One region of the Methylobacterium sp. AC315 genome, then DNA from elsewhere that is predicted to be linked to it. Evidence: predicted binding sites of a transcription regulator. Region 1 holds the regulator's gene; the other holds the start of a gene.
The links. Region 1 encodes LexA, which represses DNA repair genes until DNA is damaged. Its sites were predicted from a motif close to TGTTCNNNNTGTGTTCNG; they were not measured.
Positions count from the first base shown of each region.

Region 2: recA (recombinase RecA) is a predicted target of LexA. The motif match lies at 12,081-12,098, and genes of this name have one in related genera.

Region 1 is NZ_CEEDEA010000004.1:6,029-20,590, reverse strand. It holds gene gltX (glutamate--tRNA ligase) at 1-1,253, opposite strand, end outside; gene AC0IY0_RS07740 (ComEC/Rec2 family competence protein) at 1,424-3,697, shown strand; gene lexA (transcriptional repressor LexA) at 3,691-4,410, opposite strand; gene AC0IY0_RS07730 (biliverdin-producing heme oxygenase) at 4,731-5,330, shown strand; gene AC0IY0_RS07725 (hypothetical protein) at 5,581-6,033, shown strand; gene AC0IY0_RS07720 (hypothetical protein) at 6,069-6,284, opposite strand; gene AC0IY0_RS07715 (hypothetical protein) at 6,283-6,483, shown strand; gene fae (formaldehyde-activating enzyme) at 6,540-7,079, shown strand; gene AC0IY0_RS07705 (hypothetical protein) at 7,080-7,547, opposite strand; gene AC0IY0_RS07700 (response regulator) at 7,592-8,041, opposite strand; gene AC0IY0_RS07695 (histidine kinase dimerization/phosphoacceptor domain -containing protein) at 8,038-9,159, opposite strand; gene AC0IY0_RS07690 (cobalamin B12-binding domain-containing protein) at 10,462-11,187, shown strand; gene AC0IY0_RS07685 (BLUF domain-containing protein) at 11,239-11,661, shown strand; gene AC0IY0_RS07680 (BLUF domain-containing protein) at 11,788-12,255, shown strand; gene AC0IY0_RS07675 (error-prone DNA polymerase) at 12,404-14,562, opposite strand, start outside.
Region 2 is NZ_CEEDEA010000004.1:126,292-140,853, forward strand. It holds gene AC0IY0_RS08280 (hypothetical protein) at 1-307, shown strand, start outside; gene AC0IY0_RS08285 (DUF805 domain-containing protein) at 291-563, shown strand; gene rpsL (30S ribosomal protein S12) at 925-1,296, shown strand; gene rpsG (30S ribosomal protein S7) at 1,430-1,900, shown strand; gene fusA (elongation factor G) at 1,931-4,006, shown strand; gene tuf (elongation factor Tu) at 4,064-5,254, shown strand; gene rpsJ (30S ribosomal protein S10) at 5,334-5,642, shown strand; gene rplC (50S ribosomal protein L3) at 5,693-6,430, shown strand; gene rplD (50S ribosomal protein L4) at 6,430-7,050, shown strand; gene AC0IY0_RS08325 (50S ribosomal protein L23) at 7,047-7,343, shown strand; gene rplB (50S ribosomal protein L2) at 7,369-8,205, shown strand; gene rpsS (30S ribosomal protein S19) at 8,211-8,489, shown strand; gene rplV (50S ribosomal protein L22) at 8,491-8,877, shown strand; gene rpsC (30S ribosomal protein S3) at 8,888-9,628, shown strand; gene rplP (50S ribosomal protein L16) at 9,640-10,053, shown strand; gene rpmC (50S ribosomal protein L29) at 10,066-10,281, shown strand; gene rpsQ (30S ribosomal protein S17) at 10,302-10,568, shown strand; gene recA (recombinase RecA) at 10,928-11,989, opposite strand; gene cckA (cell cycle histidine kinase CckA) at 12,185-14,562, opposite strand, start outside.

The sequences.
Region 1 (14,562 bases):
TCGGTCGCCGCCGCGCTCCACTCGGGCAGCGACTGGAGATCCGGCAGCACCCCAGCCAGACGCGCCCGGCCCTCGTCGGACAGGAGCGTCCGGGCCTTGTCGTCGAGCACCAGGGGACGCTGGGCGGTGAGGTAATAGGCGCTGTCGAGCAGTTCGATCAGTGTCTTGGCCCGCTCTTTCAGGCCCGGCATGGCCTGGATCAGCTGGTCCTTGAGGGCTGGCTGGAGCGTCGCCGGGAGGCCGCGCTCCGGGCCGACGTTCGGCAGGATCGTCTCGAGCGCGGCGACCAGATCCGCATCGGCGCTGCCTCGGATGTAGAGTCCGTTGAGGTTGGCGAGCTTGGCGAAGTCGAACCGCGCCGCCGAGCGCCCCACTGCGCGGAGATCGAAGGCCGTGATCATCTCGTCGGTGGAGAACACCTCCTGGTCGCCGTGGCTCCAGCCCAGGCGCACGAGGTAGTTGCGCAGCGCCTCCGGCAGGTAGCCGAGGTCGCGGTAGGCCTCGACCCCGAGCGCCCCGTGGCGCTTCGACAGCTTCGCCCCGTCGGCGCCGTGGATCAGCGGGATATGGGCCATCCTGGGGATGTCCCAGCCGAGCGCAGAGAAGATCTGGCTCTGCCGGGCCGCGTTGGTGAGGTGGTCGTCGCCGCGGATGACCTGGGTGACGCCCATGTCGTGGTCGTCGACCACGACGGCGAGCATGTAGGTCGGCGTCCCGTCCGAGCGCAGCAGGACGAGGTCGTCGAGATCGCGGTTGGCCCAGGTCACCCGCCCCTGCACGGCATCCTCGACCACCGTCTCGCCCTCGATGGGCGCGCGCAGCCGGATCACCGGCCTGACCCCGGCAGGAGCCTCGGACGGGTCGCGATCGCGCCACCGCCCGTCGTAGCGCGGGGCCCGGCCCTCGGCTCGGGCGGTCTCCCGCATCTGCGTCAGTTCCTCCGCGGAGGCGTAGCAATGGTAGGCGCGGCCGGCGGCCAGCAGCTCCTCGGCGACCGCGCGATGGCGCTCGGCGCGGGCGAACTGGAAGACCACGTCCCCGTCCCAATCGAGGCCGAGCCAGGACAGGCCGTCGAGGATCGCGTCGATCGCGCCCTTGGTCGAGCGTTCCCGGTCGGTATCCTCGATGCGCAGCAGCATCTTGCCGCCGGTGTGGCGGGCGTACAGCCAATTGAACAGCGCCGTGCGGGCACCGCCGATATGGAGGTATCCGGTGGGCGAGGGGGCGAAGCGCGTGACGACGGCTGAGGACATCGGGCCGATATGTTCGGGGGCGAAGGGCGACGGGGCGGTGCAGGGCGTCAGGGCGGCGCCCGTCGCACGGCGTGGCGCCCGTAGCACGAAGCGTCCGCTGTAGCACGGGCCGACGGGTGCGTTAAGAATCCCCGGCCGGGACTTGAGTCGTCCGGCACGGGGCGGGGCGGATGCGGCGGATCGGCGCGAGGCTGGCGGGCGGCGCGGTGGCGCTGGCCGGCACGCGCCCGGTCTCGATGCCGGCGCTCCGCGGCTGGCTCGCCGATGGGCTCACCCGGGAGGTCGAGCAGCGCCGCCTGTTCCCGTGGCTGGCGGTGGCGTTCGGCGCCGGGATCCTGGTCTTCTTCGGGCGTGCCGACGGGACGCCGTTCCTCGCCGCCCCCTTGGCAGGAGCGGCGCTCGCCCTCGCGCCGGCGCCGTTCCTGGGTGCGCGGCCGGGGGCACTCGCCCTTTGCCTGGCGCTGACAGCCGGCTTCCTGGGCTTCGCGGCGGCGACCTGGCGGGTCTCGCAGGTGGCGGCGCCGATCCTCACCCGCACCACAATCGGGCCGCTGACCGGGATGATCGAGGGGCTGGACGAGCGCGAGGTCGGCGCCCGGCTGGTGATCAGGGTCGAGAGCTTCGCCGGGCTCGAACCCGCTTTGAGGCCGCTTCGGGTGCGGGTCTCGTTCCGGAAGGCGCCATCCCTGCGGCCCGGGGACTCCATCGTCGCGACGGCAAGATTGCTGCCGCCGCCCGAGGCGGCACGACCGGGCGGCTACGATTTCGCCCGGGATGCCTACTTTCAGGGACTCGGCGCGGTAGGCTCGCTGATCGGGGCGATCACGGTTCGAGAGCCGCCCACCCCGCCACCTCTGCGCCTGCGACTGGCAGCCTTGCTGGACGAGGCCCGCAACGCGCTGACACGCCGGATCGCGCAGGCCGAGGGCGGGCAAGCGGGGGCCGTGGCGGCGGCCCTGGTCACGGGCAAGCGCGGCCTGATCGGACCGGCCGCCAACGATGCGCTCCGGGCGGCGGGCATCTATCACGTCGTTTCCATCTCGGGCCTCCACATGGTGCTGGCCGCCGGCGTGGTGTTCTGGCTGGTGCGGGCCGTCTTGGCGCTGGTGCCGTATTGCGCGCTGGTCTGGCCGATCAAGAAGATCGCCGCCGGGTTCGCGATGCTGGGCGTCACCGCCTATTGCGCATTCTCGGGCTGGGACATCGCCGCCGAGCGCTCGCTGATCATGACGCTGATCATGCTCGGCGCGATCCTGGTCGACCGGCCGGCGCTGTCCATGCGCAACCTCGCGCTGGCCGCCCTGATAGCATTGGCGCGGGAACCCGAGGGCCTGCTCGGACCGAGCTTCCAGATGTCGTTCGGGGCGGTGGCCGGGCTGATCGCCTGCGCGCGGCTGATCGACGGACGCCTGTTCCAGCGTCCCGGGGCGGGGCGGATCGAGCGGTTCGTCGGCACCGGCCTCTCGGCCGTGACAGGCACCCTCGCGACGACCCTGGTGGCACAGGTCGCGACGGCGCCGTTCGCGACCTACCATTTCCAGACGGTCCAGCCGTTCGGGCTGATCGGCAACGCCCTGACCCTGCCGCTGGTCTCCCTGGTCGTGATGCCGGCGGCGGTGATCGGGATCCTGGCCTATCCCTTCGCCCTGGACCGGCCGATCTGGTGGCTGATGGGACAGGCGGTGGGCGGCATGCTGGCGATCTCCGAATGGATCGCCGGCTTCAATCGGGCCGTCCTGGTGCTGCCGGCCTTCGGCACCGGCGCGCTGATGCTGCTGGCGGCCGGGCTGCTGCTGGCGACGCTGCCGGTATCGCGGCTGCGCTGGCTGGCCCTGCCGCCCGCCCTGCTCGGGCTCGGCCTCGCCGTCGTTCCGGAGCGATTCGACCTGTACGTCGACCGGCAGGGCGGTGGTGCGGCCGTGCGTGGACCGGACGGAGTCCTGTGGGCCCTCGGCAATCCTTCGGCCTTCGTGATGGAGCAGTGGCTGAAAGCGGATGGCGACGGGCGATCGGCGAAGGCGGTGATCCAGGCTTCGTCGGCTGTCGGACGGTGCGACCGGCTCGGCTGCACCGCAAGCCTGCCGGACGGCCGCGCCGTCGCCCTGGTCCGCGACCGGCGCGCCTTCACGGAGGACTGCGCCCGGGCGGCCCTGCTGATCTCGCGGCTCGCGGCGCCGCCCACCTGCACGGGGCCGCTGGTGATCGACCGCCGGGTGCTCGCCGAACGAGGCGCCGTCGCACTCCGGGCCGACCGGGATGGCTTCACGGCACGCTATACCCGCGACACGGGCCGTACCGTGCCTTGGCGGGCATCACCGGCTTCGCGGCCATCGCCTGTCCCACAACCGAAAGTGGTAACGCCCTCCGAGCCGATCCCGGCCGAGGCCGACGTCGCCGGTTCCGAGGCCGCGCCCGGCGACGCGCCGGCCGAACCCCTTCAGTAGCGGCGGACGAGGCTGACGAGCCGGCCCTGGATCTGGACCCGGTCGGGCCCGAGCACGCGGGTCTCGTAGGCCGGGTTGGCGGCCTCCAGGGCGATCGAGGAGCCCCGGCGGCGGAGGCGCTTGAGCGTCGCCTCCTCGTCGTCGATCAGCGCCACGATGATGTCGCCGGTATTGGCCGTATCCTGCTTGCGGATCACCACGAGATCACCGTCCAGGATGCCGGCATCGACCATCGAGTCGCCGCGGACCTCGAGGGCGTAATGCTCGCCGCCGGCCAGGAAGTCCGGCGACATGGTGATGGCGTGGCTCTGGTTCTGGATCGCCGAGACCGGCGTACCGGCCGCGATCCGGCCCATCACGGGGATCGAGATGGCGCGGCCGCCGTCGTCGATCATCCGGGCGGTCGCCGGCTGCGCCGGCAGCTTGGACTTCCCGCCCTCGACCACGCTCGGGGTGAAGCGGCGGGGCTCCGCGGGTGGAGCAGCCGCCTGGGACAGGCTCTCGGGGATGCGGATCACCTCGATGGCGCGCGCCCGGTTCGGCAGGCGGCGCAGGAAGCCGCGCTCCTCGAGGGCCGTGATCAGCCGGTGGATGCCCGATTTGGACTTCAGATCGAGGGCGTCCTTCATCTCGTCGAACGAGGGCGGGACGCCACATTCCTGCATGCGGCTCTGGATGAAACGCAGGAGGTCCAGCTGCTTGCGCGTGAGCATCGACGGGGGACTCGCGGCTTGGAGGACCGCATCGATGCGGTCGCGGAAACAAATCACGAACACGTTAAACGTTCCGCAAGTGTTCCGCAAGCGTGATCGGCCGAGCTTGATCGATCGGCGATGTGCGGATGCGGCCGTTGTGTGCCGTGACGCGGTCGCGCCGCCATGGCAGAACCGGTCTGGCCGGATCGGCACGATCCCGGGCCAGCCTCGGTGACCCGAATCGCCGGAGTGGTCCATAGGCTGGGACGGTCAGAGTGGCGCGGCGGGCCGCTCACGTCTGCCCACGGCACCTTGCCCGGACGACAGACATAGATCGCATGGACGCCGCATCATCCGACATCGCCGAGACCGGCAGCCGCGTGAAGCGCCTGAGAGTGGCGACCGCGGCCGCCCATGATCAGCTCGACCGGCGCATCATGGCGGCAAAGCCGTTCGCGAGCCTGGAGCGCTACGCGCTGTTCCTCCAGATCCAGTACAGGTTCCATGCGGTCGTCGATCGAGTCTATCGCGATGGCGCGTTCGCCCATGTCCTGCCCGATCTCGACGGCAGGCGCCGACTGCCCTTGATCCAGCAGGATCTGCGCGATGTCGGAGCGCCCGTCCCTGACGGCGCGTCCGAGGAACATCCCGGGACGATCGAACCGGCGCAGGGATTGGGCTGGCTCTACGTCGCCGAGGGCTCGAATCTCGGGGCGGCCATCCTGCTCAAGGAGGCCCGGGCGCTCGGCCTGTCGGAAACCCACGGTGCGCGCCATCTTGCCGGACATCCCGAAGGACGCGGGTTGCATTGGCGGCTTTTCACGGCCGCCCTCGACCGGGTCGAACTCCGGGAGGCCGGGGAGCAACGCGTCGCCGCGGGGGCGACGGAGGCGTTCCAGTTCGTGCGTCGGCTGGTCGGGGACGTCTTCGAGGACTAACGGCGCCGCCACCCGGTCGGATCGTTCCGCCGTCCTGGCGCAGCAACAAAGCCTGTCACGCGCGCCGTCCACCGCCGAGTCGAGCGATGACCGGTCGCGGACGCTTGGAACGGCGTCTCGGGCGACAAACGAATTGACTGGGCAAGCGGCGCCGTTTCAATGCGCCGAGGTGCTTGCCCCGGTCGGCGGGGCAGGCGGATCGTCCCGGCGGCTTCGAGACTGGGCTGGAATTGGGCTTGGGATGACGAGGATGCGACGCGCGGCTCTTCTGCCCATCGGTGCCGGGGCCGTCGGCCTGGCGCTGGCCGGCTGCACCACCGGGTTCTCGTATATCTCGCGCAACTACGTGGCGCTCACCCCGCAGGTGGTCACCATCGGCTGCAAGGAGCCCTACGAGGTCTACGACAACCGGCAGGTGCGCCGGATGCTCGTCGTCTCGAACGCCCTGCGCGAGTACACCGGCTGCAATCTCAGCGAGGTGCGGATCGATCCCGATCCGGCCGCGACCCGGGTGAAGCGCTTCCGCACCGCCGCCCGCGCCTATCTCGACGAGACCGTGCGGGAGGATTGCCGGATCACCGGCGAGACGGTGTTCGATCCGCAGAAGAGCGAATTCACCTACGCCTGCGACGCGCCGATCGAGAAGCGGGGCACGGTGGTGCCGCGCCTGCCGGGCCGCAATCCGGGCTTCATCCAACAATGATCTGAGCCGCCCGCGCCGGCCCCGAGACCGCCCGGTCAGGCGCCCGGCTTGGGGAAGGTGCGCTCGGCCGCATCGCCGGCCGCCGCCAGCAGGGCGCGGGCGAAGGCCCGGGCCTCCGCCCGGTCCAGCACGATCGCCGCGGTGACCGGGCCGCCGCCGAGGTCGGCGAGGGCGAGTTCGAGCCGTACCCCGTCCGGCATGGCGCTCGCCTGGAGGCTCCAGCCGCCCCCCCGATCCGTGCTCTCCGTCATGACATCCCTCCCGGCTGCCGGACCCGAGACAACGCCGCAGGCTCCGGCCGGAACGGCCCTGGCCCGGGACTGTTCCCGCGTCGCGCCGCACCCGACTTCCCTGCCCCGCGGATCCGAGTTCCTCAAGAGCGCCGGCCCGACCGTGGCGATCGCCGGGGTCGGCGCCCTCGACGGGGTCGGCCTGCTCCGGAGCGATTGACGCCGGCGCCTCGATGATGTCTCCCCCGGGCGACCTGACACGGGGAGTCGCGACACATGCAAGAGATCTGGTTCCGCACCGGCGAGGCCACCGTCCTGGCCGCCGACGGGCAGTACACCGACGCCATGCCCGAGGTGCTGATCGGCTCGGTACGGGGACCGGTGGGTCAGGCCTTCGCGTCGATGATGGGGCAGGTCCAGGGCCACACCCGGATGTTCGTGGTGCGCGACCTCAACCAGCTCGTGCGCCCCGCCACGATGATGACCACCAAGGCGACGATCCACACGGCCGAGTATGTCGAGCTGCTCGGCGGCGTCGTCCAGGCCGCCACCGGCGACGCGATCGTGGATTGCATCATCGAGGGCGTGCTGCCCAAGGACGGTCTCGACGAGCTGTGCATGATCGTCATGATCTGGCTCGACCCGCGCTGCGCGGAGGACGACAACCTCGACCGCAAGGACCTGTACCGCACCAACTACGAGGCGACGAAGCTCGCCATCGCCCGGGCCCTCAAGGGCGAGCCGACCGTGGACGAGCTGATCGCCAACCGGAAGACCGTGAAGCATTACGCGCTTGAGGACGTGATCGAGTATTGATCAGCGCGGCGGGATGCGCCCCACCGAGCACAGGGTGCGCATCGCGCTGCTGCCGGGATCGGTGTAGCAGGAGGCGGACCAGCCGTTCTGCTGGATGAACGACTTGCGGCGGTCCGACAGGGCGGTCCGGTAGGCGTCGGCGATGATCGGCTCGACCCGCGCGGCCGGCTCGCCGACCAGGATCTCCGAGGCCGCCGCGAGGTCGCGGAAGAAGGCCGCCGAGGGAGCGGGCTCCGCGGAGGTCGCCTGCACGATCGGTTCGGCCCGGCAGGTCACGTCGAACTTGATCGGACCGGCCAGGCGGATGTCGATGCTCGGCCCGGCGCGCTTGCCGACCTTGCCGCCGATCGCCCCGGCGATCTGCTGGGCGAGGTCGTCACACGGCTCCGCCCGGGCGGCGAGGGGCAGGCCGGCCAGGGCCGCGAGGAATGTGGCCAGGAGCGGGCGGGCGACGCGGAAGCTTGACATGGCCGGCACTCTACGCGCCGGGCCGGAGGTGTCGAGGGCGGCGTTCACTGCCGCATCTGGGCGAAGCTCTTGAGCAGGGCCGGGGCGAGGCGCATCCCGGTCGGCACCAGCTCGGCCGGCGGCGGCCGGCGGACGCAATCCTCGAGGTAGGCCAGGGATTCCTCCAGGACCGCTCCGGTGAACGGCTTGGCGATCACCGCCGTGGCGCCCTCCAGGTCGTCCGAGAGGGCCCGGGCGTTGGCGGTCATGAAGGCGGCCGTGATGCCGCCGATGGCGCGCACCGCGTGCGCCACGTCCACGCCCGAGGAATCATCGCCGAGGCGCAGGTCGATCAGCACCAGTTCGGGCCGGGTTTCGTGGACGAGGGCGATCGCCTCTGCCGCCGTCATGGCGGTGCCCACGACGCGATAGCCGGCCTCCTCCAGCATCATCTCGATCTGCATCAGGATCAGGGCCTCGTCCTCGACGACGAGGATTCGCATCGGCTCGCTCATCTGGCCTCCGGACCGGTAGCCAATTCGCGGGGCAGGCGAACGTTGACGATCGTGCCCGGGTCGTTCGCCTGCCAGGCGATGCTGGCATTGAGCTGGCGGCAGAGGGTGCCGATCAGCCGCTTGCCGAACGAGCGCTGCTCCATGACCTGCACGGGCATGCCGACGCCGTCGTCGGCGATCTTGATGGTGAAGTGGCGGTCGTCCGGCGCCACCGTCACGGAGAGCCGGCCGGCGCGGTGGTCCGGGAAGGCGTGCTTGAGGGCGTTGGTGATCAGCTCGTTCATCATCAGCGCCACCGGCGGGGCCTTTGTCACCGGGATCTCCACGGTTTCCAGATCCAGGTGCAGGCGGATCCGGTCGGTCCCGGAACCGCGGATCAGGTCGGTGGCGAGGTCGCGAGCGAACTCGGCCACGTCGAACCGCTCGACGTTGTTGGACTGGTAGAGCCTGCGGTGGACCGTGCCGAGGGCCTCCACCCGGGTCAGCATGGATTCCATCGCGGCGCGGGCGGCGGGATCGGTGATCGCCCGCGTCTGCATGGCCAGGAGGGCCGCGATCATCTGGAGGTTGTTCTTGACCCGATGATCGACCTCGTGGACCAGCATGGTCTGCGTGGCCAGGGCCTCGGTGAGGTCGCGGGTCCGGCGGGCGACCTCGGCCTCGAAATGGTCCTTCTCCTTCTGCACCTGCAGGTGCGCGTCGACGCGATCGGTGACGTCGAGCTGCGAGGCGAAGAAGAACAGCACCTCGCCGGCCTCGTTGGCGACGGGGCTGAGATACAGGGCGTTCCAGAACGGCGCCCCGTCCTTGCGATAGTTCAGGACGTCGATCGCGATGTCGCGCTGGGCCGCCACGGCCTCCCGGATCAGCGCCACGGCGCCCCGGTCGGTGTCGGGCCCCTGGAGGAAGCGGCAGTTGCGGCCGAGCACATCCTGGCGGTCATAGCCGCTCATCCGCAGGAACGCGTCGTTGGCGAAGACGATCGGGTTGTCGGGCAGGCGCGGATTGGTCACGATCATCGCCATCCGCGTGGCACGGACCGCGGCGGCGAACGGATCGCCCTTGCCGTGTTCGGCATCGAGCCGGTCCGTCAGATGCCAAGCGTCGGGCTGTTCCATCGAATCGACTCTTTCATGCCCGGCGTTCGTGACCTCCGGCAATCGGCTGGGCCTGCGCGGTCGCAGTGCCGAACGCTCAACGGCCAATCAGAAGATTGGGTTCAGCCCAGTCTCACTTTGATTCTGGAATCGACCAGACAGGATGCCGCACGGGTGGGCCCCGGTCCGGTTTTGCGGGCGCGCCGGCCACGCGACCTCCCGACAGGCTTCATCGTCCCCGCGCGCCTGGTGCGCCGGGGGCATGGCCCAAGAAGTCTCCTCACGCTGGACGCGGGACGCCGCGGGAACCCAGGTGTCGGCCAAGTTACGCGCGGGATCCGATCCCCGCGGCGACCCGCGGCATCGGCCGGGCATGGTCCCCGGCCGGTGCCGTCTGTCTCGTCGCGATGTCTGTGCGACGCCCCGATCCCCGCGACTCCGTGTTAGCGGTCACTGCCCATGGCGCCCAAGCCGCAATCGCAGCCGAGACGCCCCCGGAACCCGCATCACCGCCGTGGCCTTCCACCCGACATCCGCCTCGTAGTGGGCGGGTCCGCAGGTTTCTGAGGGTCACGCCCAGATCCGGGTCGCCGCGGGGGCATTTCCGCACCCCGCCGGGCAGACTACCGCCCGATCTTCACGCCCGCATCCGAGACACGCCCTGCATCGGCACGCCGCCCGGGGCGATGGCGGCTGAGAGCCACCGACGCGGGCATCGCCCCGTCCCCCGAGCCCGCCGGTCAGCCACCGGACGGACCCCCGAGGAGCGCCGTGGAGTCACCCCCACACCGCCGAAGGACAGGTGACGGCTAATGAGCACAAAATAGGAACATTGTCAAGGGCGGCGTGGCGGTCGATGGGTCTGCGTCTTCATGCGCCGAGACGGGATCCGACGTTTGGTGCCGTCCGTAACGGCTGGGGAGCAGTCGGTCCGCCCGAGGCTGCGGTCGACGAGGGGCGGACGTTCGAAGACCTGTATCTCCCGCCTGACGGCTGTACTTCTCTGCCCGCCGTAAACTGCTGATATCGGGCGAGCGCGGTAGGAGAGTCGTCTCCTTTACAACGCGCGCATTTGCGTCTCTCCTGCGCCCCGTACTCGCCGACGACGGTCAATAACAAACGGGGATGCCAACCCCGGACCATGGGGAGGAGGCAATGCTGGATCAGGGATCAACCCACCGAGAGTGGGCCGATCTGATCACGGAGGGGATCGCCGAAGCGGCGTATGCCCGGGAGGATTATGCACGACGAAGATCCGTCGACGAGGCACGGCACCGAACCCTAGCGCTTGGCCGCATCGTTCAGACGGACATCATCCCGCGGATGATGCTGGTCGATCGCGGCGAGAGGGAGGTCCGGTCGGACGTCCTGCCGAAGCTGGAAGCGGAAACGGTCGCGGGCTTCACGGACCTGATCCTCGGGCACGACGTCACGGCCCTCATGGACGCCTTCACCGCCCTGACGGCCAAGGGATATTCCGTCGACGACCTGTTCCTCGACCTGTTGGCACCTTCGGCGGCCCTGCTGGGGCGCATGTGGGACGACGATCTGTGCGACTTCATCGAGGTCACGGCCGGCCTCGCCCAACTCCAGTTCCTGCTGGCCACGTTCCGCACGGACGGAGGCGTCGCGCCCTACGATAGCGGGCGCCGCATCCTCCTGATGGGAGCACCGGGCGAACTTCACACCTTCGGCTTGGCCATCGTCGAACAGTTCATGCGGAAGGCCGGCTGGCATGCGGATAGCGGGCTTGCCTCCAGCCCCCAGGAGATCGCCGATCTCGTCGCTTCGGAGCGGTTCGGCGTCGTGGGTCTGACGCTGAGCCGGGAGAGCCATCTCGATCAACTCGCCGCCTCGATCCAGGCGGTACGACGGGCGTCGCTCAACCCCTCGATCGGCGTCATGGTCGGGGGACCCGTCTTCCTGGAGCATCCCGAATACGTCGAACGGGTCGGCGCCGATGCCTCGGCGGTCGATGCACCCACCGCGGTTCTGCTCGCGCAGAGATTGCTCACATCCGCCTTCGAGCCTGTGAACGACCGAACGTAGATCTCTCTACCGATCCGAACCAATCCGACGGCCCGATAGGATCCAGCAGCCATGTCTGTCGTTCAGCTCATCTATGCCTCACGCCCCTTTGGGTTTGACCAAGCGATGCTCAACGGCATCCTATCGCAATCGCGGCGATGCAACGCGCGAGATGGGATCACTGGCGCCCTCATCTGTAGGGCCGATGTCTACATGCAGTTGTTGGAGGGCTCGGCCGAAGCGCTGGATGACACCTATGCTCGGATCTTGCGGGACGACCGGCATTTGGAGATCAGGCGATTGTCCTATCACACTGTGACGGACCGATTATTCCCGAGCTGGGCCATGCGGGACGATCCGGCCCGATCTTGGATGTGGTCACAAGCTGAAGTCGCGAACGGCGCGATAAACCGGGCCACTCCTGTGCAAGCATTGAAAGTCTTCGAGCGGCTTGCGGCCGAACCCGAACGCGGCGACGCGCTTCGCGACTCATGAACCGCTGAGCGATCCGCAACGTATGAGTCTCGACCGGATTGGACCGGCACCGCCCCGCATATGCGGGCGCGGGTCCGATTGAGGTCGCGGCTTGATTACAGTGTCACACATCAAGCGAGCTTACTCATGTTCGACGAATACGGCATCCCGCGCGGCGTCGAGTTAGACGAAGCTGCACTGCCCAAACTCTACCATTTTGTCTATTGCAGTCGTGCCGCCGAGGGCGTTGACGACGCCGAAGTCTGCCGCATCGTCGAGACGGCCCAGCGCAACAATTTCGAACACGGCATCACCGGGGTGCTGGTTTTCGGCAGCGGCGTCTTCTTCCAGTGGATTGAGGGGCCGGCCACCAAGATCCAGAACCTGATCGCGATTTTGCATCGCGACAAGCGGCATCACGACATCGTTTCGCTGAGCCAGAGCGAAGAAGAACGAGAGCGTCTTTACCCGAACTGGGACATGGAGAAAGTCGAGGCCGAGGATATCCGGCTCGTGTTGGAAGATGCACTCGAAAACGCAGACGATAAAAACAATCGTGCGACGCTGACGCGGATCCTCGAACAACTCGATGCGGGTCCACTTGGTCGAGGCTGATCGGGGCCCCTATCCGCTTTTCGGCAGATCCTAGGAGCACCGTGTACGCCTCGATCGGGTCGCCGGCAGGCGCTGCCAAGCGTCTGTCATCCGCCGCTCGGTCGCGTCGCTGCGCGCGCGTTCGCGGCGGGCGTCCCCGGTCGAACGCTCAATGGAAATCCCGGCTCGGATACGCCCGCCGGTCCTGAGGCGCCCCGAAATCGGTGGTCTCGGGGGGCAGCTTCATCCCGGCGGCGCGCAGGTCGCGCAGGGATTCCGTCAGATCGCGAAATCCCTCGGCGACCAAGTGGACCACCCCCTTGGCTCGCTGCACCCGGCCGCGCACGGCGAGGAAACGGGCCTGCATGGCGGCCCGGCGGTTCGCCTCGAACACCGTCTTCCAGATGATCACGTTGGCGATGCCGGTCTCGTCCTCCAGGGTCAGGAACACCACGCCCTTGGCGGTGCCCGGCCGCTGGCGGATCAGCACCAGGCCCGCCACCGTGACCCGGGCGCCCTGGGGCAGGGCCGGATCCTGATGGGCCCGGGCCGGGATCGCGCCGATCCGGGCGAGCCGGCCCCGGAAGAACGCGACCGGGTGCCCCTGCAGGGACAGGCCGGTGGCGGCGTAATCCTCGGCCACCGCCTCGGACAGGGGCAGCGAGGGCAGGTCCACGTTCGGCTCGTGCCGGAACAGGCCGTCGTCGGCGTGCCAGGCGAACAGCGGCAGCGGCGCGTCGAGGAGGTGGCCGCGCCGCTCGGTGCCGTCTGCCTTGGCCGCCCTCCGGGCCGAGGTGCCCTCGAGGGTCCGCACCATCCACAGGGCGGCGCGCCGATCGAGGCCGAGCGACCGGAACGCATCGGCCTCGGCCAGGCGCTCCAAGGCGTTGCGTGGCAAGGCGAGGGCCGCCTGCAGGCCCTCGATGCTGGCATAGCCGTTGGCGCGAAGCCGGACGAGCCGGTGCATCGCGGCCTCAGGCAGGCCGTTCACCTGGCGCAGGCCGAGACGCACCGCGTGCAGCTTCGGATCCCCGGCCGGCTCCAGGGTGCAGTCCCAGGCGCTGGCGTTGACGCAGACGCCCCGCACCTCGACCCCGTGGGCGCGGGCGTCCCGCACCAGCTGGGCCGGCTGGTAGAAGCCCATCGGCTGGGCGTTGAGGATCGCGGCCAGGAACACGTCCGGGTGCCGGCACTTCATCCAGGCCGAGGCGTAGACCAGGAGCGCGAAGCTCGCCGCGTGGCTCTCCGGGAAACCGTAGGTAGAGAACCCCTTGATCTGCGCGAAGCAGCGCTGGGCGAAATCCGCCGGGTAGCCGCGGCGGGTCATCCCGCCCACGAACTTCTGCTCGAAGCCGCCGATCGTGCCGACATGCCGGAACGTCGCCATCGCCCGGCGCAGGCCGTCGGCCTCGGCCGGGGTGAAGCCCGCCGCCGTGATGGCGATCTGCATCGCGTGCTCCTGGAACAGCGGCACGCCGTAGGTTTTTTTCAGGACTTCCTTCAGCTCGTCCGCATCGCCGTGGGCGGGGTCGGGCGACGGATAGACCACCGGCTCCTGCCCCGACCGCCGGCGCAGGTAGGGATGGACCATGTCGCCCTGGATCGGGCCCGGGCGCACGATCGCCACCTGGACGACGAGGTCGTAGAATTCCTTCGGCTTGAGGCGGGGCAGCATCGACATCTGCGCCCGGCTCTCGACCTGGAACACGCCGACGGAATCGGCCTTCGCCAGCATCGCGTAGGTGTCGGGATCCTCCCGGGGCAGGTCGGCCAGGGTCTCGTAGAAGACGCCGTGGTCCGTCTCCAGAAAATCGAGGCCGCGCTTGAGGCAGGTCAGCATGCCGAGCGCCAGCACGTCGACCTTCATCAGGCCGATCGCGTCGATGTCGTCCTTGTCCCACTCGATGAAGGTGCGGTCCGCCATGGCGCCGTTGCCCACCGGCACGGTCTCGTCGAGGCGCCCGCGGGTCAGGATGAAGCCGCCGACATGCTGCGACAGGTGGCGGGGGAAGCCGATCAGCTGGTGCGCGAGGTCGAGCGCCTGCCGGAGCACCGGGTTGTCGGGGTCGAGGCCGGCCTCGCGCACGTGCTTGTCCGGCACGTCCTTGCCCCAGGAGCCCCAAACCGTGTCGGCGATCGCCGCGGTCACGTCCTCGGTGAGCCCCAAGACCTTGCCGACCTCCCGGATCGCCATGCGCGGACGGTAGTGGATCACCGTGGCGCAGAGGGCGGCACGCTCCCGCCCGTAGCGGTGGTAGAGGTGCTGGATCACCTCCTCCCGCCGCTCGTGCTCGAAATCGACGTCGATGTCGGGGGGCTCGCCCCGGT
Region 2 (14,562 bases), 120 kb from region 1:
TAGCACACGGGCTGGTCATGCGGTGGACTTCATAGTTGTCGATGGTGAGGCACGCGAAATATACCCTGTCCCCGGTCGAGCCCCGGTTTTCTCACCGGCCTTCAGTAAAGCTGTTCGCCAGCGAGATTGGGTTGCTTTCTATTTTAATCCAAATGGCCGCATCGGACGTCGTGACTATTGGACCTTTGGATTTTTGGTGCTGATGATTGTAAACATTGTTCTTGGCCTTATTCCAGGCGTGAACATAATCGTTTTTTTTTGTTACGGCGTGGTGCGGCCTCGCTCTCGGCATCAAGCGCTGCCATGATGTCAATCGATCCGGTTGGCTGAACGCCGTACCTTACGTCCTCACTCCGCTGTCCTTCCTTTGTGCATCGATCGGCTTTCTCTCATCTTACAGCCGCCATGCGATCGGGGTTCCTGCCTTGTTCATCACTCTCGCCTTGCTGACTGGCGTTGCCACCTTCGGATTTTGGATCTGGTTCATCGTACAGGTGCTGGCAAAAGCCGGCGATGCGGAGCCGAACCGGTTCGGCCTTCCACCCATCGCACCGAGCGCATAGGATGCGGGAGCACATGCGTTTGTCGGCCGGGCTGATCACTCGATCGGCGCGGTGCCCAGAATATCGCGATCGACGCATTGACCTGCGGGTTAACCGAGGCTAAAAGCGCGCCACTTCGGACGGCCATTGGCTGCCGACGGCCCTAGGGTTTGACCCTTGGGCGCCGCGATCGCCTCGAGCGATCCGAAGGCTCAAATCGCCTGACGCTCTAAGTCAGATCCGTAGGTACGAGCGCGTTCGTTATGAGCGTGCTCCTCTGCCCACACCGCGCCGAGGGTCTGTGACAGGACCTCCGGCGCATATTCGTTTTGCGGACTGCCCTAGGCGGTCCGGCCAAGGTGACCGAGGAAGAGGGCACAGGATGCCGACGATCAACCAGCTGATCGCCCAGCCGCGGAAGATCCAGCGGAGCCGCAACAAGGTTCCGGCGCTTGACGCTTGCCCGCAGAAGCGCGGCGTCTGCACCCGGGTCTACACGACGACCCCGAAGAAGCCGAACTCGGCCCTTCGTAAGGTCGCCAAGGTCCGTTTGACCAACGGCTTCGAGGTGATTGGTTATATTCCTGGCGAGGGCCACAACCTCCAGGAGCACTCGGTCGTCATGATCCGCGGCGGCCGCGTGAAGGATCTTCCGGGTGTGCGCTACCACATCCTGCGCGGCGTGCTCGACACGCAGGGCGTGAAGAACCGGAAGCAGCGCCGTTCCAAGTACGGCGCTAAGCGTCCGAAGTAAGACCGGCGACCGGAGTTTATCCGGTCGCAGAGATGCGTTTCCACGGCCTCGTAAGGATGTCGCCGGCTTCATCAAGAAAGCCCAGGCGGCCTGCGCGAGGTGCTTAAGTCAGACTCGTTTGAGAGTTTAAGAGATGTCCCGTCGTCACTCTGCCGAGAAGCGTGAGATCATCCCGGACCCGAAGTACGGGGATGTGGTGCTGACGAAGTTCATGAACTCGATCATGTACGAGGGCAAGAAGTCGACCGCCGAGCGGATCGTCTACGGTGCCTTCGACATCGTCGAGAACCGCGCCCGCGCCAACCCGATCGAGGTGTTCCGCGCTGCGCTCGACAATGTCGCCCCGATGATCGAAGTGCGCTCCCGGCGCGTCGGCGGCGCGACCTACCAGGTCCCCGTCGAGGTCCGGACCGAGCGCCGCCAGGCCCTCGCCATCCGTTGGCTGATCCAGGCCGCCCGGTCGCGCAACGACCGCACCATGATCGAGCGGCTCTCCGCCGAGCTGCTCGACGCCGCGAACAACCGCGGCAACGCCGTCAAGAAGCGGGAAGATACGCACCGGATGGCTGAAGCCAACCGCGCCTTCTCGCACTACCGCTGGTAAGCGGTTCCGCCGTCTCTCAGGAGCAATCCAATGCCCCGCACGCACGCGATCGAGGACTACCGCAACTTCGGCATCATGGCCCACATTGATGCCGGGAAGACCACGACCACGGAGCGGATCCTCTACTACACCGGAAAGTCGCATAAGATCGGCGAAGTCCATGACGGCGCCGCCACCATGGACTGGATGGAGCAGGAGCAGGAGCGCGGCATCACGATCACGTCCGCCGCGACGACGTGCTTCTGGCGCGAGAAGCGCCTGAACATCATCGACACCCCTGGGCACGTCGACTTCACCATCGAGGTCGAGCGTTCCTTGCGCGTGCTCGACGGCGCCGTCTGCGTGCTCGACGGCAACCAGGGCGTGGAGCCCCAGACTGAGACCGTCTGGCGCCAGGCCGACAAGTACGACGTCCCGCGCGTCGTGTTCGTCAACAAGATGGACAAGATCGGCGCCGACTTCTTCAAGTGCGTTGCCGACATCATCGATCGCGTCGCCGGCAAGCCGGTCTGCCTGCAGCTGCCGATCGGCGCCGAGTCCAGCTTCAAGGGCGTCATCGACCTGATCAAGATGAAGGCGATCGTCTGGTCCGGTGAGACCCTGGGCGCCGACTTCTCCGAGGTCGAGATCCCCGAGGAGCTCAAGGACCAGGCCGTCGAGTACCGCAGCAAGCTGGTCGAAGCCTGCGTCGAACTCGATGACGAAGCCATGGTGGCCTATCTCGACGGTACCGAGCCGGATGCCGCGACGATGCACAAGCTCGTGCGTCGCGCCGTGCAGCTGCGCGCCTTCCATCCGGTGCTGTGCGGCTCGGCCTTCAAGAACAAGGGCGTGCAGCCCCTGCTCGACGCCGTGGTGGATTACCTCCCCTCCCCGGCCGATCGTGGCGACGTCGACGGACTAGACTTCAAGACCGAGGAGCCGGTCGTCCGTCACCCGACGGATGCCGATCCCTTCTCCATGCTCGCCTTCAAGATCATGGACGATCCCCACGTCGGCACCATCACGTTCTGCCGCGTGTACTCGGGCAAGATCGAGTCGGGCGCCAACGTCATCAACTCGACGCGCGACAAGAAGGAGCGCGTCGGCCGCATGCTCCTGATGCACGCCAACAACCGTGAGGACGTCAAGGAAGCCTTCGCGGGCGATATCGTCGCCCTCGCCGGTCTCAAGGACACCCGCACCGGTGACACCCTGTGCGATCCGCAGAAGGCCGTGATCCTGGAGCGCATGGAGTTCCCGGAGCCGGTGATCGAGATCGCCGTCGAGCCCAAGTCGAAGGCCGATCAGGAGAAGCTCGGCATCGCGCTCGCCAAGCTCGCCGCCGAGGATCCGTCCTTCCGGGTCTCGACGGACCAGGAATCCGGCCAGACCATCCTCAAGGGGATGGGGGAGCTTCACCTGGACATCAAGGTCGATATCCTGCGCCGGACCTACAAGGTCGACGCGAATATCGGCCAGCCGCAGGTGGCCTACCGCGAGAAGCTGACCCGACGTCAGGAGATCGACTACACCCACAAGAAGCAGACCGGCGGTACGGGCCAGTTCGCCCGCGTCAAGTTCGTCGTGGAGCCGAACGAGCCGGGTGCTGGCTTCCAGTTCGAGTCGAAGATCGTCGGCGGCGCGGTGCCCAAGGAGTACATCCCGGGCGTCGAGAAGGGCCTCAACTCGGTCCTGGGCGCCGGCGTGCTGGCGGGCTTCCCTGTGGTCGACGTCAAGGTCGAGCTGATCGACGGTGCCTACCACGACGTCGATTCATCGGCGTTGGCCTTCGAGATCGCGTCCCGGGCCGCACTGCGCGAGGCGCTTCAGAAGGGCGGCTCGGTCCTGCTCGAGCCGGTGATGAAGGTCGAGGTCGTCTCGCCGGAAGAGTATACCGGCTCGGTCATCGGCGACCTGAACTCCCGCCGCGGCCAGATCCAGGGCCAGGACATGCGTGGCAACGCCAACGTCATCAACGCGATGGTGCCGCTGGCCAACATGTTCGGTTACGTGAACAACCTGCGCTCCATGTCGCAGGGCCGGGCGAACTTCACCATGCAGTTCGACCACTACGAAGAGGTGCCGCGCGGCGAGGCCGACAAGGTCATCGCCAAGTACGCCTGAGGCTACGCCGGTACCACCTCTTCATCCGCAACACGATTTCGAATCTAGGAGGCTCTGATGGGCAAGGAAAAGTTCGCTCGCACCAAGCCGCACTGCAACATCGGCACGATCGGTCACGTCGACCACGGCAAGACGTCGCTGACGGCGGCGATCACGAAGGTGCTGGCTGAGACGGGCGGTGCGACGTTCACGGCCTACGACCAGATCGACAAGGCCCCGGAGGAGAAGGCGCGCGGGATCACGATCTCGACCGCGCACGTGGAGTACGAGACGGCCAACCGGCACTACGCGCACGTCGACTGCCCCGGCCACGCCGACTACGTGAAGAACATGATCACGGGCGCCGCCCAGATGGACGGCGCGATCCTGGTGGTGTCGGCGGCCGACGGCCCGATGCCGCAGACCCGCGAGCACATCTTGCTCGCCCGCCAGGTCGGCGTGCCGGCGCTGGTGGTGTTCCTGAACAAGGTCGACATGGTCGACGACGAGGAGCTCCTGGAGCTGGTCGAGCTCGAGGTGCGCGAGCTTCTGTCGAAGTACGACTTCCCGGGCGACGACATCCCGATCACCAAGGGCTCGGCGCTGATGGCGCTGGAGGACAAGGAGCCCAAGATCGGCAAGGAGGCGGTGCTGGCGCTGATGGCGACGGTGGATGCCTACATCCCGCAGCCGGAGCGTCCGATCGACCTGCCGTTCCTGATGCCGATCGAGGACGTGTTCTCGATCTCGGGCCGCGGCACGGTGGTGACGGGTCGCGTCGAGCGCGGGATCGTCAAGGTCGGCGAGACGGTGGAGATCGTCGGTATCCGGGCGACCACGACCACGACGGTGACCGGCGTGGAGATGTTCCGCAAGCTGCTCGACCAGGGCCAGGCGGGCGACAACGTCGGCGTGCTGCTGCGCGGCACCAAGCGCGAGGACGTGGAGCGTGGCCAGGTCGTGTGCAAGCCGGGTTCGGTGAAGCCGCACACCAAGTTCAAGGCCGAGGCGTACATCCTGACCAAGGAGGAAGGCGGCCGCCACACGCCGTTCTTCACCAACTACCGGCCGCAATTCTACTTCCGGACCACGGACGTGACCGGGGTGTGCGAGCTGCCGGAGGGCACCGAGATGGTGATGCCGGGCGACAACGTGACCATGGACGTCACGCTGATCGTGCCGGTGGCCATGGAGGAGAAGCTGCGCTTCGCCATCCGCGAGGGCGGTCGCACCGTCGGTGCCGGCGTCGTCGCCGCCATCAACGACTAAGCCAGGATAGCATCCTTAGCAGGGCGCGGCGGGGACACGTCCTCGCACCCCCCGCCGTCCCTCTCAAGGTTTCAGGATTATGAACGGTCAGAACATCCGCATCCGCCTCAAGGCGTTCGATCACCGCATCCTCGATGCGTCGACCAAGGAGATCGTCTCCACGGCCAAGCGCACCGGCGCGACCATCCGGGGTCCGATCCCGCTTCCGACGCATATCGCGAAGTTCACCGTGAACCGCTCGCCGCACATCGACAAGAAGTCGCGCGAGCAGTTCGAGATGCGCACGCATAAGCGAGTGCTCGATATCGTCGATCCGACGCCGCAGACCGTGGACGCGCTGATGAAGCTCGACCTCGCCGCCGGCGTGGACGTGGAGATCAAGCTCTAAGTCCCGCCGGGATTTCGAGCTTACCGTTTCATCGCGCGAGGGAGAGACCTATGCGCTCAGGCGTCATCGCACAGAAGGTCGGCATGACCCGCGTCTTTACGGACGCGGGGGAGCATGTCCCCGTCACAGTGCTTAAGATCGATCAGTGCCAGGTGGTGGCCCACCGCACCGTCGAAAAGAACGGCTACGTCGCCCTCCAGGTCGGCGTGGGCAAGGCCAAGGTTAAGAACGTGTCGGCGGCCGAGCGCGGTCGCTTCGCGGTCGCCAAGGTCGAGCCGAAGAAGAAGCTCGCCGAGTTCCGCGTGTCCGAGGACGCGCTGATCCCGGTCGGCGCGGAGATCACCGCGGACCACTTCATTCCGGGTCAGTTCGTCGACGTGACGGGCACGACCACGGGTAAGGGCTTCGCCGGCGGTATCAAGCGCTGGAACTTCGGCGGCCTGCGCGCCACCCACGGCGTGTCCATCTCGCACCGTTCGATCGGTTCGACCGGCGGCCGTCAGGACCCGGGCAAGACCTTCAAGAACAAGAAGATGCCGGGTCACCTCGGTGTCGAGCGGGTCACCACCCAGAACCTGCGCGTCGTGCGCACCGATCCCGAGCGCGGCCTGATCCTGGTCGAGGGCGCGGTCCCCGGTGTCGCCGGTGGCTGGATCCAGATCCGCGACGCGGTGAAGCGCAAGCTCCCCGCCGACGTTCCGCTGCCGGGCAAGTTCCGTGAGAACGGCGCGTCCACCGAGTCCGCCCAGACCGCCCCCGAGGCCCCTGCGGCTGAGGAGACCGCCTGATGAAGCTCGATATCACCACTCTCGACGGCGCCGGCGCTGGCTCGGTCGATCTGAACGAGGAAATCTTCGGCCTTGAGCCGCGGGCCGACCTCCTTCAGCGCATGGTACGCTGGCAGCTCGCCAAGCGGCGCGCCGGAACCCACGCGGTGAAGAACCGTTCGGACGTGAACCGCACCCGTAAGAAGCTGTACAAGCAGAAGGGCACCGGCAACGCCCGTCACGGCGCTGCCTCGGCACCGCAGTTCCGCGGTGGCGGACGCGCCTTCGGGCCGGTCGTTCGCGACCACAGCCACGACCTTCCCAAGAAGGTCCGTGCCCTGGCACTGCGCCACGCTCTGTCGGCCAAGGCCAAGTCCTCGACCCTGATCGTCGTCGACGACATCAAGATCGAGGATCACAAGACCAAGGGTCTCATCGAGCGCTTCGGCAAGATGGGCCTCTCGAACGCGCTGATCATCGGCGGTGCCGAGGTCGACGTGAATTTCGGCCGCGCCGCGCGTGCCATCCCGCAGATCGACGTCCTTCCCGTGCAGGGGATCAACGTCTACGACATCCTGCGCCGTAACACGCTCGTCCTGACGAAGGCCGCTGTCGACGCGCTGGAGGAGCGTTTCAAATGAGTGCCGATCCGCGCCACTACGATATCATCGTCTCCCCGGTCATCACCGAGAAGGCGACGAACCTGACCGAACAGAACAAGGTCGTCTTCCGGGTCGGCCCGAAGGCGACCAAGCCTCAGATCAAGGAGGCGGTCGAGAAGCTGTTCGACGTCAAGGTCACGGCGGTGAACACCCTCGTGACCAAGGGCAAGAAGAAGATTTTCCGCGGTCTCCGCGGGCAGCGCTCCGACGTGAAAAAGGCGATCGTCACCCTGGCCGAGGGCCACACGATCGACGTCACGACCGGGCTCTGAGGACGGGTTTTAGGGATCCAAGCCGATGGCCTTGAAGACATTCAAACCGGTCACGCCGAGCCTGCGCCAGCTCGTGCTCGTCGACCGCCGTGAGCTCTACAAGGGCAAGCCGGTGAAGGCGCTGACGGAGGGCAAGAGCTCCTCCGGCGGCCGTAACAACCTCGGCCGCATCACCGTCCGCTTCCGCGGCGGTGGCCACAAGCGTGTGCTGCGCAACGTCGATTTCAAGCGTCGCGAGCAGCTCGGCGTGACGGCGACGGTCGAGCGGATCGAGTACGATCCGAACCGCACCGCGTTCATCGCCCTGATCAACTTCCCCGACGGGAAGCAGAGCTACATCCTGGCTCCGCAGCGCCTGCAGCCGGGCGACAAGGTGGTGACGGGCGAGAACGTCGACATCAAGCCGGGCAATGCCGGTCCGGTCGGCTCGATGCCGGTGGGTACGATCATCCACAACGTCGAGCTGAAGATCGGCAAGGGCGGCGCGATCGCCCGCTCGGCCGGGAACTACGCTCAGATCGTCGGACGCGACCAGGGCTACGTGACGCTGCGGCTGAACTCGGGCGAGCAGCGCCTCGTGCATGGCCAGTGCTTCGCGACCGTCGGTGCGGTCTCGAACCCGGACCACATGAACATCTCGCTCGGCAAGGCCGGGCGCAACCGGTGGCTCGGCAAGCGCCCGCATAACCGCGGCGTCTCCATGAACCCGGTGGATCACCCGCACGGCGGCGGCGAGGGCCGTACCTCGGGCGGCCGCAACCCGGTCACGCCGTGGGGCGTGCCGACCAAGGGGAAGAAGACCCGGTCCAACAAGCGGACCGACGTGTTCATCCTGTCCAGCCGCCACAACCGCAAGAAGTAATCGCTATGGCACGCTCTCTCTGGAAGGGGCCGTTCGTCGACGGCTACCTCTTCAAGAAGGCCGAAGCGGCGCGGGGCTCCTCGCGCTCAGAGGTCATCAAGATCTGGAGCCGCCGCTCCACGATTCTCCCGCAGTTCGTCGGGCTCACCTTCGGTGTGCACAACGGGCAGAAGCATATCCCGGTCTACGTCTCCGAGGAGATGGTGGGGCATAAGTTCGGCGAGTTCTCGCCGACCCGCACCTTCCACGGGCACGCGGCCGACAAGAAGGCGAAGAGGCGCTGAGATGGGCAAGCAAGCCACCCCCCGCGCGCTCCCCGAGAACGAGGCGAAGGCAGTTGCGCGCATGCTGCGTGTCAGCCCGCAGAAGCTGAACCTCGTGGCGCAGATGATCCGCGGCAAGAAGGTCGACACTGCGTTGGCCGAGCTGCAGTTCTCGCGCAAGCGCATCTCGACCGAGGTCAAGAAGTGCCTCGAGAGCGCGATCGCGAATGCCGAGAACAACCACGATCTGGATGTCGACGATCTCGTCGTCACCCAGGCCTTCGTGGGCAAGGCCCTCGTGCTCAAGCGCTTCCACGCTCGTGCCCGCGGCCGCGGTGCGCGTATCCTGAAGCCCTTCTCGAACCTCACCATCGTGGTTCGCGAAGTCCGCCAGGCCGAAGCGGCTTAAGGAGGATCTCATGGGCCAGAAAGTCAATCCGATCGGTCTCCGTCTCGGTATCAACCGGACCTGGGACTCCCGCTGGTTCGCCGGCAAGGGCGAGTACGCCAAGCTGATGCACGAGGACGTCGCCATTCGCGCCGCCCTGATGAAGCAGCTGAAGCAGGCCGCCGTCTCGAAGATCGTAATCGAGCGTCCGCACCGGAAGTGCCGCGTCACCATCCACTCGGGTCGTCCGGGCGTGGTGATCGGCAAGAAGGGCGCGGATATCGAGAAGCTGCGCAAGCTGGTCGGCACGATGACCAAGGCTGACGTGACGATCAACATCGTCGAGGTGCGCAAGCCCGAGATCGACGCTACCCTGGTGGCCGACTCGATTGCTCAGCAGCTCGAGCGCCGCGTTGCCTTCCGTCGCGCCATGAAGCGCGCCGTGCAGTCGGCGATGCGTCTCGGTGCGGAGGGCATCCGGATCAACTGCTCGGGCCGTCTCGGCGGCGCCGAGATCGCTCGCCAGGAATGGTACCGCGAGGGCCGGGTCCCGCTGCACACGCTGCGCGCGGACGTGGATTACGGCACCGCTACGGCGTTCACGACCTACGGCACTTGCGGCATCAAGGTCTGGGTGTTCAAGGGCGAGATCCTTGAGCACGACCCGATGGCCCAGGACAAGAAGGCCCAGGAAGAGGGTGGCCGCTCCGGCGGACGCCGTGAGCGCGATGGCGAGGGCGGCCGCGAGCGCGGACGCCGCGAGCACGCGTAAGGTAGGAAGCCATGCTGCAACCCAAAAAGACTCGCTTCCGTAAGCAGTTCAAGGGCCGCATCCACGGTGCGGCCAAGGGCGGCTTCGAGCTGAACTTCGGTCAGTTCGGCCTGAAGGCTGTCGAGCCCGAGCGCGTTACCGCACGGCAGATTGAGGCGGCCCGCCGCGCGATCACCCGTGAGATGAAGCGCCAGGGCCGCGTCTGGATCCGGGTATTCCCGGACGTCCCGGTCTCCTCGAAGCCGACCGAAGTCCGCATGGGCTCGGGCAAGGGCGCTCCGGATTACTGGGCCGCCCGTGTCCATCCGGGCCGGATCATGTTCGAGGTCGACGGTGTCGCCGAGGACATTGCCAAGGAGGCCCTGCGCCTCGGTGCCGCCAAGCTCCCGATCCGTACGCGGGTCGTCCAACGCATCGCCGACTGAACGGAGGATATCGTGAAGTCGACCCAGAGAGTGTCTGATCTGAAGGCGTTGTCGCCGGATCAGCTGAACGACGAGTTGCTGAACCTCAAGAAGGAGCAGTTCAACCTGCGCTTCCAGGGGGCTACCGGCCAGCTCGAGAACGTCGCCCGCGTCCGTGAGGTCCGCCGCGACATCGCCCGCGTCCGCACCCTGCAGCGTTCGAAGACGCTGCAGGCGTCCAAGAGCTGACAGGGGCTTAGGAGAACACCATGCCGAAGCGCGTCCTGCAGGGCACCGTCGTCAGCGACAAGGGCGAGAAGACCATCGTGGTGAAGGTGGAGCGTCGCTTCACTCACCCGGTGATGAAGAAGACCGTGCGCCGCTCGAAGAACTACCATGCCCACGACGAGGCGAATGTCGCCAAGGTCGGGCAGACGGTGTTCATCGAGGAGTGCCGCCCCTTCTCGAAGACCAAGACCTGGAAGCTGGTCGAGGACCAGGCCTCCGCGGTCGCCGAGGCCGGCGAAGCCGCCTGATCAAGGGAAGCGGCGGCTGCGGGTTTCCGCGTCCGCCTCGACGTAGCTGGAAGTTGGACGGTCGGGACGTTGCACCGGATACGGTGCTTTCTTCCCTACCCGGCGTTCAGTACGACAAACGCCCGGACGAAGCTCGACCCTCATAGGGCCGGATTCGCGCCGGGCGTTGTCGTTTCTGGGGCGTGGCCTGGATCGGGCGAGAGCGGTCGATCCAGGCCTGGGACGATCAAGGCTTTAGGGGGTCATCGACCTTTCTCGGGTGCAAGGCGGAGCCCTGCGAGGCTCGCGAGACTGGCTCGAACCCCGCTGAACCTGCCAAAGGGCTCCAGCCCTTTGGCATTCCGCTTGTCTGCCGTTCGTCAGGCCTCGCCTTCGTCGAGGTCGTCCTCGGTCGGCTTGGCATTTTCCAGGATCTTCTCGGCGACGAGGCCGGAATTCTGGCGGATCGAGGCTTCGATCTTGCCGGCGATCTCAGGGTTGTCGCGCAGGAACCCCTTCGAGTTCTCGCGGCCCTGGCCGAGGCGCTGGCTGTTGTACGAGAACCAGGCGCCGGACTTCTCGACGATGCCGGCCTTCACGCCAAGGTCGATCAGCTCGCCGACCTTCGACACGCCCTCGCCGAACATGATGTCGAACTCGACCTGCTTGAACGGCGGCGCGACCTTGTTCTTGACGACCTTGACGCGAACCTGGTTGCCGATCGCCTCGTCGCGGTCCTTGAGGGTCGAGATCCGGCGGATGTCGAGGCGCACCGAGGCGTAGAACTTCAGCGCGTTGCCGCCCGTGGTGGTCTCCGGGCTGCCGTACATCACGCCGATCTTCATCCGGATCTGGTTGATGAAGATCACCATGCAGTTCGAGCGCGAGATCGAACCGGTGAGCTTGCGCAGGGCCTGGCTCATCAGGCGGGCCTGGAGGCCGGGCTGGCTCTCGCCCATCTCGCCCTCGATCTCGGCCCGCGGGGTCAGCGCGGCGACTGAATCGACCACCAGCACGTCGATGGCGCCGGAGCGCACCAGCGTGTCGGTGATCTCGAGCGCCTGCTCCCCGGTGTCCGGCTGCGAGATCAGCAGGTCGTCGAGATTGACGCCGAGCTTACGGGCGTAGATCGGGTCGAGGGCATGCTCGGCGTCCACGAAGGCGCAGACGCCGCCCTTCTTCTGGGCCTCGGCGATGGTGTGCAAGGCCAGCGTCGTCTTGCCGGACGATTCGGGGCCGTAGATCTCCACGACCCGGCCGCGGGGCAGGCCTCCGACGCCGAGCGCGATGTCCAGGCCGATCGAACCGGTTGAGACGGTCTCGACCTCCTGCACCTTGTCGTTCTTGCCGAGGCGCATGATCGAGCCCTTGCCGAAGGCACGCTCGATCTGGGACAGGGCGGCGTCGATCGCCTTGGACTTGTCCTTGTCCACCGGGGGCATGTCGACCACTTTCAATGCAGGCTGGGCCATCTGGCGGGCTCCTTATGAAGGGGTTGCGCGCCATTCACAACGCGCGTCAACACGGCGTTTGTGTACCCTTTTTGTTCTCATTCTGCAAGGCCGCCGGACATGGGAACGCCGCCCGGATGGGGCGGCGCTCAGGTTCTCGGTCGGGCTCTTTTTGCCGGAGCGCCGTCAGTCGGCCGCCATGGTCTTCTTCACGGTCTCGACCAGCTGCTTGAGGCTGAACGGCTTGGGCAGGAAGTTGAAGGCTTCGCCCTCGGGCAGGTTCTTGCGGAACGCGTCCTCGGCGTAGCCCGAGACGAAGATCACCTTCAGGTCCGGCTGGCTCTTGCGCACCTCGCGCAGCAGGGTCGGGCCGTCCATCTCGGGCATCACCACGTCCGAGACGACGAGGTCGATGGGCTGGCTGCCCTCGCGCACGATCGCCAGGGCCTCCAGGCCGGAGGCGGCCTCCAGGACGGTGTAGCCCCGAGCCGACAGCGCCCGGCTGTTGACCGCCCGGACGGGATCCTCGTCCTCGACCAGCAGGATCGTCCCCTGCCCGGTATGGTCGGCAGCGGGCTTGCGCGGGGCCGGCTTCTCCGGTGCCTTCTGGGTGCCGGTGCGATCGACGGAGCCGGGCGGCTTGGCCGTCGCCGGCATGTCGGCCCGGGGCAGGGCCGGAACCGCGGGGGCGGCCTCCTCGGGCTCCGCGACGGGCACGTGCCGCGGCAGGTAAATCCGGAAGGCGGTCCCCTCTCCGATGGTCGATTGCACGTCGATGGTGCCGCCGGATTGCTTGACGATGCCGAACACCGTCGAGAGCCCGAGGCCGGTGCCCTTGCCGATCTCCTTGGTGGTGAAGAAGGGCTCGAAGATCTTTTCCATCAGCTCGGCCGGAATGCCCTGGCCGGTATCGCGCACCTCGATCAGGACGTGGTCGCCCGCGGGTGCGCCGCCGCGTCCCTCCACGGCCGCAATCGGCCCCGGATCGGTCACGTTCTCGGTGCGGATCATCAGCTTGCCGCCGTCCGGCATCGCATCGCGGGCATTGACCGCCAGGTTCACGATCACCTGCTCGAACTGGTTGACGTCGGCCTTCACCGGCCAGACGTCGCGGCCGTGCTTCAGCTCCAGGGCGACGCGCTCGCCGAGCAGCCGCTTGAGCAGCAGGGTCAGCTCCGAGAGCCCCTCCCCGACATTCATCACCTCCGGACGCAGGGTCTGTCGGCGCGAGAACGCCAGGAGCTGGCGGACGAGGCCCGCCGCCCGGTTGGCGTTCTGCTTGATCTGCATGATGTCCTGGAAGGCCGGGTCGGTCGGCCGGTGGCTCGCCAGGAGCAGGTCCGAGTAGCCGATGATCGCCTGGAGGACGTTGTTGAAGTCGTGTGCGATGCCGCCGGCGAGCTGGCCTACGGCGTTCATCTTCTGAGCCTGGGCGACCTGCTGCTCCAGCTGCCGCTGCGCCGTGGTGTCGAGGGCGTACAGGATCACGCGCTCGGCCTCGTCGGCCTTGTGGGTGGCGTCACTGCTGTCGGCCGGGCTGAGCCAGAGCCGGGCCGAGCGGCCCCCCGGGCCGCTGAGCTGGACCTCGATCGGCTCCGGGTCGGACAGGCCGCTGGCGGCCCGGGCGAGGCCGGCCTCCAGGGAGGCGCGGTCGACCACCGAATCGGCCACGTTGGGCTCGGCGCCCTGGGTGCCCTCCCCCTCCGGACCGCCCTCGTCGACCTGGCGCGGCACCGTGCCGAACAGACGCGTGAACGAGGTGTTGGCCCGGGCGATCCGGCCGGAGCGGTCCAGGGTCGCGATGGCGATCGGGGAGTTGTTGAGGAAGCGGGCGAGCCGGACTTCGGCGGCGCGCTGCGGCTCGTCGGTCTCGGCCCCGGCCGAGCGGTTGATCACGAAGGTCCGCGACGAGCCGGGCTTGCCATCCTTGCCGAAGGCGACGCGGTGGTACAGCCGCACCGGCAGGGTGTGGCCGTTGCGGCGGCGCAGGTCGAGGTCGAACCGGTCGGTGCGGACCTCCCCGGGCAGGCCGGCGGTGCGCACCAGCACGTCGGCCTCCGGGGCGATCTCGGTGAGGTGCGGGCCGCCCGGGCCGACGCTCGCCAGGTCGTAGCCGAGCCAAGCCGCGAGCGTCGCGTTCATGTAGACGATCGCGCCGGCCGGATCGATCGACAGGAATCCCGCCGGGGCGTGGTCGAGATAATCGATCGCGTGCTGAAGCTCCTGGAAGACGTTCTCCTGGCGCTCGCGCTCGGCGGTGATGTCCGCCACCGTCCAGAGCGAGGCGGCCCGGCGCGGGCGCGCCAGGGGCCGCACCGACACCCGGTACCAGCCGAAGCCGCGCTCGTTCGCCTGGGGGCCGAGCGGCGGCGACATCCGGATTTCCTCGGTATGGGCCCGGCCGTCCCGCGAAGCCTGCGACAGGCGGTAGACCGCCTCCGAGACCTCCGGCGAGCCGACCAGGATGCGCTCCACGGGCACGAGGTTCGAGAACGCGTCGCCGCCGGCGACCCGCAGGTAGGCCTCGTTGGCGTAGATCAGGCGGCCGCCATCCTCGACCACCA